Linked DNA regions of Saccharobesus litoralis. The protein of the gene in region 1 binds, or shares a complex with, the protein of each later gene. Links are inferred from orthologs where the notes say so. Each region holds a gene or a part of one and is shown on either strand. Other genes may lie near its edges. The genes, in order: tsaE and tsaD.

The links.
Region 2: the proteins of tsaE (region 1) and tsaD are in contact, whole or in part, in a crystal structure (PDB 6N9A), measured with the Thermotoga maritima proteins. The link is inferred for Saccharobesus litoralis from one-to-one orthologs. Residues at the interface, in WP_004082108.1 of Thermotoga maritima: Leu37, Gly38, Lys46, Lys57, Val59, Lys60, Ser61, Thr63, Phe64, Thr65, Leu66, Met67, Val69, Pro71, Tyr82, Arg83, Leu84, Asp86, Asp88, Phe89, Asp93, Ile128, Asp130, Glu131, Arg134; in WP_004082750.1 of Thermotoga maritima: Cys10, Asp11, Arg49, His50, Leu82, Gly84, Gly135, Gly136, Glu154, Thr155, Leu156, Asp157, Asp158, Ser159, Glu162, Asp165, Lys166, Arg169, Leu170, Tyr175, Lys213, Thr214, Leu217, Tyr218, Gln221, Arg222, Asn324.

Annotation. Positions count from the first base shown.
Region 1 is NZ_CP026604.1:5,227,109-5,230,267, reverse strand. Bases 2-2,831 are described here. They hold tsaE (tRNA (adenosine(37)-N6)-threonylcarbamoyltransferase complex ATPase subunit type 1 TsaE), read right to left. Parts: upstream 1,731-2,831; coding sequence 1,272-1,730; downstream 2-1,271. Other genes in these bases: C2869_RS19770 (NAD(P)H-hydrate dehydratase), read right to left, coding at 1,791-2,831; C2869_RS19780 (N-acetylmuramoyl-L-alanine amidase), read right to left, coding at 2-1,257. Outside these bases: more of C2869_RS19780, read right to left, coding at 1-1; more of C2869_RS19770, read right to left, coding at 2,832-3,159. UniProt on the Escherichia coli protein: Required for the formation of a threonylcarbamoyl group on adenosine at position 37 (t(6)A37) in tRNAs that read codons beginning with adenine.
Region 2 is NZ_CP026604.1:2,995,080-2,998,228, reverse strand. Bases 243-3,062 are described here. They hold tsaD (tRNA (adenosine(37)-N6)-threonylcarbamoyltransferase complex transferase subunit TsaD), read right to left. Parts: upstream 2,254-3,062; coding sequence 1,231-2,253; downstream 243-1,230. Other genes in these bases: C2869_RS10715 (GatB/YqeY domain-containing protein), read left to right, coding at 2,662-3,062; rpsU (30S ribosomal protein S21), read left to right, coding at 2,430-2,645; plsY (glycerol-3-phosphate 1-O-acyltransferase PlsY), read left to right, coding at 578-1,216; folB (dihydroneopterin aldolase), read right to left, coding at 243-357. Also shown: more of folB, read right to left, coding at 1-242; more of C2869_RS10715, read left to right, coding at 3,063-3,108.

The DNA.
Region 1 (3,159 bases):
ATTGGCTTTTTTTAAGGCATTAATACTCACATCATAGCGAGCGGCCAACACAGACAAAGAATCGCCACGCCGCACAATATATTCACGCTCATTGTATAAGGACGCATACAATGTTCCATCAGGTGGATTGGCGCGGAAATAGTTGTTTACGGCTTTAAACAACGCATTGGCTAGTTTTTGCTGATGATCGCGCTGGTTTAATAAGCGCTCTTCTGTTGGGTTGGAAATAAAGCCGGTTTCAACCAAGATAGACGGAATATCCGGTGACTTCAGTACGGCAAGACTCGCGGCTTGCGGCGCTTTTTTATGCATTTTAGTTACGCGTTTCAATTCGCCAATTATTTTGTTACTTATCTCATAACTTGTGGCGATTGAGTGCTCCATTGACATATCCAACAAGGCTTTAGCCAGATATTTTTCGTTAGCTGTGTCACTGATAACTTCAGCTGCACCACCAAGTAATTCGGAATGTTTTTCTTTTTGTTCAAGCCAGCGACCGATTTCACTGTTGGCTCTGCGCATAGATAGCATCCAAACCGACGCCCCACGAGGTTGTGGTGTTGTAAACGCATCAGCGTGGATGGAAACCAGTAAGTCAGCTTTGCTCTTTCTTGCCAGTTCGGAGCGTTTGTTTAGGCCAACATAATAATCACCAGTGCGGATCATGACGGCTTTCATGCCTTTTTGTTTATCAATTAAGGCTTTAAGCCGCTTGGAAATTTGCAGCGTGACTTTTTTCTCATAATTGCCTTTCGCACCAATGGAACCAGGGTCTTCACCACCATGTCCGGCATCTATAGCAATAATTAAATCGCGGTTAGTGGTGTTGGTTGCGGTTTTGACCGGTTGATTGACGGTTTGCTTGCCTTCTAGGTCAACCACTAAACGATCGCCATAAGGTTGAGTGGGGGCTAATGCGAAAATATTGGCGTTGAGTGGCTGAGCAAGTTCAATCACGACTCGCCGACTATTTTTTATTTTTGGCGTGCTGTAGCGGATCTTTTTAACTAGTTTGCCTTTGGCCGCGACGGAGGTTAAATCTAACCCTTTACCAGTGTCTTTAAAATCGAGCACCAGACGATTCGGGTTGGTTAAAAAGAAATGTTCAACGCTTGGTTTGTTGGAAAGATCAAATACGACACGGGTTTTGTCGGGGGACGGCCAAATTCGAACACCATTAATTTTGTTCGCTGCATTGACGCAAAAGGTCAAAAGCAAACTGAAAAAGATCAAACTGTGAGATAGCCACTTTTTCATGATGATTAATGTGTTTAAGTTAGTGCCGAAAGTATTTTTTCGCCGCGCGCCGAGTTTGCGTTTAAGCGGATCGCACGATGGTCGTCAACATATTGCATATTAACCAGAATATCGGCAGGTTCCAACCAACCGACGCCTTTTTCCGGCCATTCTATTAAACAAAGGTTATTACCACTGAAATAATCGCGTATGCCCATGAATTCAAGCTCTTCTGGATCGGCTAGGCGATATAAATCAAAATGATAAATATTGACTGACTCGAGCTCATAAGGTTCCACCAAGGTGTAAGTCGGGCTTTTTACATTGCCTTGATAATTAAAGCTTTGAATGAGACCGCGACTAAAGGTGGTTTTGCCCGCCCCCAAGTCGCCTTCTAAATAAATAATACAAGGCATTTCAAGTGAAGCTGCCAATTTTTTGCCAAACGCAACGGTTGCGTCAGCATCAATAAGTTCAAAGTATAATTCTGTCATAGCCACTAAAATGCTTGGTCTCGTGGCGAGCTGGATGAATTAAACCATCTAGCGCAATGCTTACGGATTGACCAATGTTCGAATATGTGCAATTAAATCACTGGCTATCATACCACGTTCTCCTGTTTGTGCAGCAAGATCCCCCGCAGCAGCATGCAAACAAACGGCTAATTCGGCGGCTTGAAACCTTGAATATTGATGAGCTGGTTGTTGGGCTAGCATAGCGGCACATATGCCTGCTAACACATCGCCCATGCCGGCACTCGACATGCCTGGGTTACCCGCAGTGCAAATATGAGTTTGCTGGCTGGAAGTGATGAGTGTTCCTGCGCCTTTTAAAATACTAATGCCGCCATAGCGAGCCGATATTTCGTAATTGGCCGCGTAACGGTCTAACTCTATTTTGTCGGTATTTTGCGCCATTAAACGTGCCGCTTCGCCTGTATGTGGTGTCAAAATCCACTGGGTATTTTTGTGTGGATGTTCAGCCAACCAATTCAAGCCATCCGCGTCTATCACCATGGGTTTATTTAGGCGACAGATATGGCTCATTAAACCATTAGCCCAACCTGTACGTCCCATACCTGGTCCTGCTAATACCACATCGGCTTTATCTATCAGCTCTTGACTGGTCTGCTCAAGGCCATTGACACCAAATACCATGAGTTCAGGGCGGCCGTTGGCAACTTGTAATACATTGTCTGGGTGAGTAATAACCGACACTAAGCCTGCACCCGATCGTAAGCAGGATTCGGCAGCCATTTTTATCGCCCCCGCCATGCCTTTGTCACCACCAATACACACAACATGGCCAAATACACCTTTATAACTGGCGCGTTTACGTGCGGGTAATAAGCTGCGTAGCTCACTCCATTCACTGCGGCGATAATAAGGCTTATTTTGTTGCTCAAAGGTATTTGCCACCGTTAAGTCTGCAAAATGCAGAGTGCCTACATGGTCAGCCGCTTTGGCGGTTAATAAGCCTGACTTAACACCAATAAAAGTGACTGTGTGGTCTGCTATTATCGCGTTGCCTAAAATGGCACCGGTTGTCGCATTTAAACCCGAGGGAATATCAACGCTAATGGTTAATGCGCTGGCTTGATTGATGTTATCGACAATGGTTGACCAACTGGCTGCCAAGGGTCTTAGTGCGCCTGTGCCTAAAATGGCGTCAATAATAACGTCGTATTGGTTAAATTGAATTTGCTCTGATGGCAGTACGTTGCGGCCTAGCGCGATATAATCGTTGTAAGCGGTTAGTGCATCCCCTTTATACGGTGGGCAATCGGGCATAGACATCACATCGATATGCCAGCCAGCGAGTTTGGCTAACTTGGCGATGACAAAACCATCCCCCCCGTTGTTACCTGCGCCGCAGACAACTAGCATTTTTGCTGGTTGGCGATAAATCGCTTGCACTAAACTA
Region 2 (3,149 bases), 2.2 Mb from region 1 along the record:
AGCCGTGAGTGTGCCTCGTTCAATAATGACCCCGACACTAGTGGCTTGTTTAACAGCGCCTGGTTTAGCCAATTTAATTTTCAACCAAGAAACATTAAATTGCTGCATAATTAAAGCAGCGACCTGTTCAGCCATGGTTTCAATTAACTCAAACTGGCGTGAGCTAGCAAAATCACAAACCGCTTGCGAGACTTTGGCATAATCTAATGCTAAGTTGATATCATCGGTTTGCGCGGCGGGTTTGTTAGGCCAAGCCATTTCAATCGTAAAAATTAATTTTTGTCGAATGCGCTTTTCCCAATCGTAAACACCAATACAGGAATCTACGCTCAAGTTCTCAATAAAAACAATTGCCATAGTGAAGTGTCAAATTCTTTGCTATTCTTGCCTGCGTTAAAACTGAGCAAGTGTCATTTATAAAATATTCAGGCAGATTAAGCGGCAACAAGGCTCAAAGACTTAATTAAAATCAAGTCAATCAACTAAGTTATCGTTAGATAAGAATCAGCCAAAAAGTGGTAGCGAGTCTAAGCTGACAAGTTTACCCTATTTTACTAAAAGGAAAAATACAGGACTGATGACGAATTTATTCTGGCCTATGCTGGTCATTGCATATTTGATAGGTTCATTATCAGGCGCTCGCTTGGCGCATGTATTCTTTCGTACCCCCAACCCACTCACACATGGCTCAGGAAACCCTGGGGCAACCAACATGTACCGTATCGGTGGCGCAAAAGCGGCGGCATTCACCTTTTTATTCGATACATTTAAAGCGGTTATACCTGTTTATGGCTCATACTTCCTTGGCTTACCACCAATTGAGTTAGGTATCATCGCGATTATCGCTTGTATGGGCCATATTTGGCCTGTGTATTACCGCTTTAAAGGCGGAAAAGGGGTCGCAACCGCATTTGGTTCAATGCTTCCACTGGGATTAGATTTGGGCTTACTGCTTGTGACAACTTGGACCGCAGTTTTATACAAGTCGCGCTTTTCTTCCTTAGCGTCGATAACCACAGCGGGAATTGCGCCGCTATATGTTTACTTCTTAAAGCCAGACTATGTATACCCAAGTTTAATGCTATGTTTACTCATTGTCGGCCGTCACACCGCCAATATTCGACGCTTACTAGATGGCAATGAAAGAACAATGGATGAAAAACATCTATCCGCTTTACGAAAATTAAAAAGAAAAGCGAAGAGAAAAGATCCTTGATCTCCGCCTAAAACTTAAACCGCAGGCAACTCTTCAATTGGCCAGCGCGGTTTAACCACTGCATCCAAAGTGGTTTGGCCCGCTTTAAGCCTTTGCATGCCCGCATAAGCAATCATAGCGCCGTTATCGGTACAAAATTCAGTACGCGGATAATACACTTGCCCGCCTAACTTACGCATTAACTCAGCTAATTGCTCACGTAAAAAGACATTGGCACTCACCCCACCAGCAATGACCAATCGCTTAAGCCCTGTTTGCTTTAACGCTCGCTTACATTTAATTAATAAGGTATCAACGGCGGCTTCTTGGAATGCATAGGCGATGTCAGCTAATGTTTGCTGATCTGCATTATCCACACCCCCTTCCGCGCGTAATGTATTAGCTGTGAAGGTTTTTAACCCAGAAAAACTAAAGTCTAACCCTGGACGATCTGTCATTGGACGTGGAAATTTATAGCGCCCAGCTTGACCTTGTTCTGCTAATTTGGCCAACCTTGGCCCACCTGGATAATCTAAATTCATTAATTTAGCGGTTTTATCGAAGGCCTCACCCACCGCATCGTCAATACTCTCACCTAAAATTCGGTATTGGCCAATGCCTTGTACTTCAACGAGTAAAGTATGCCCCCCAGAAACAAGCAAAGCGATAAAAGGAAATTCAGGTACATCATCTTCCAGCATTGGCGCTAACAAATGTCCTTCCATATGATGCACTGGGACAACAGGCTTTTGCCATGCAAAGCCTAATCCTCGCGCGACGGTTGAGCCCACTAATAATGCACCAACTAGACCAGGGCCCGCCGTATAAGCAATACCATCGATATCGTCCTTGGATGAATTGGCCTGTTTTAGCGCGGCTTCAATTAAGGGTAATGTTTTACGCACATGGTCGCGAGAGGCTAACTCTGGCACCACACCACCGTAATCGGCATGTAACTTAACCTGACTATATAATTGATGGGCTAACAGGCCTTGCTGATCGTCATAAATCGCAATGCCGGTCTCATCACATGAAGTTTCAATACCGATAATTCGCATAAGTTACACTCTTAAAACAGGCTGGCCGCGCATTTTAGCGACGTTGGCATTTTTTTCAAACAAAAGTTGCTTTACAAGCATAAGGCCTTGGGTTTAGAATGCCGCACCATTTTTTAGTCACTCGTTCATTATTTAGGCAGAGCGAGTTTAAATTAACATCCTTGAGGTGATTTTTAATGCCAGTTATTAAGGTAAAAGATAACGAGCCGTTTGACGTAGCTTTACGCCGTTTCAAGCGTTCATGTGAAAAAGCGGGTATCCTTTCAGAAGTTCGTCGTCGCGAGCACTATGAAAAGCCAACTTCTGAGCGTAAGCGTAAAAAAGCTGCTGCAGTTAAGCGTTCTGCTAAAAAAGTAGCTCGCGAAAACGCACGTCGTACTCGTCTTTACTAAGAATTAGATTCAACTCATGAGCTTAATTGCCCAGTTAAAGGACGCACAAAAAGACGCGATGCGAGCGAAAGATAAAGCTCGCCTTGGAACTATTCGTATGGCTTTAGCCGCGATCAAACAAATTGAGATCGACGAGAAAAAAGAGCTGAATGATGACGATGTCATCGCCGTTTTAACCAAAATGGTTAAACAACGTAAAGACTCTTTTAGCCAATTCCAAGATGCTGGCCGCGAAGACTTAGCTGCTAACGAAGCCGCCGAGATTGAAGTAATTGAAGGTTTCTTGCCTGCTAAATTAAGCGAAGCCGAAATTAAAGAATTGATATCTGCTGCCATCACATCATCAGGTGCACAAGGTATGCAAGATATGGGGAAAGTCATGGGCGTGTTAAAACCCCAGATCCAAGGCCGCGCCGATATGGGTGCCGTAAGTCAGCAGGTAAGAGCTGCTTTAAATAGCTAATACCCTTTCTCCAAATACGACTTTCACAAAACCGCACTCGT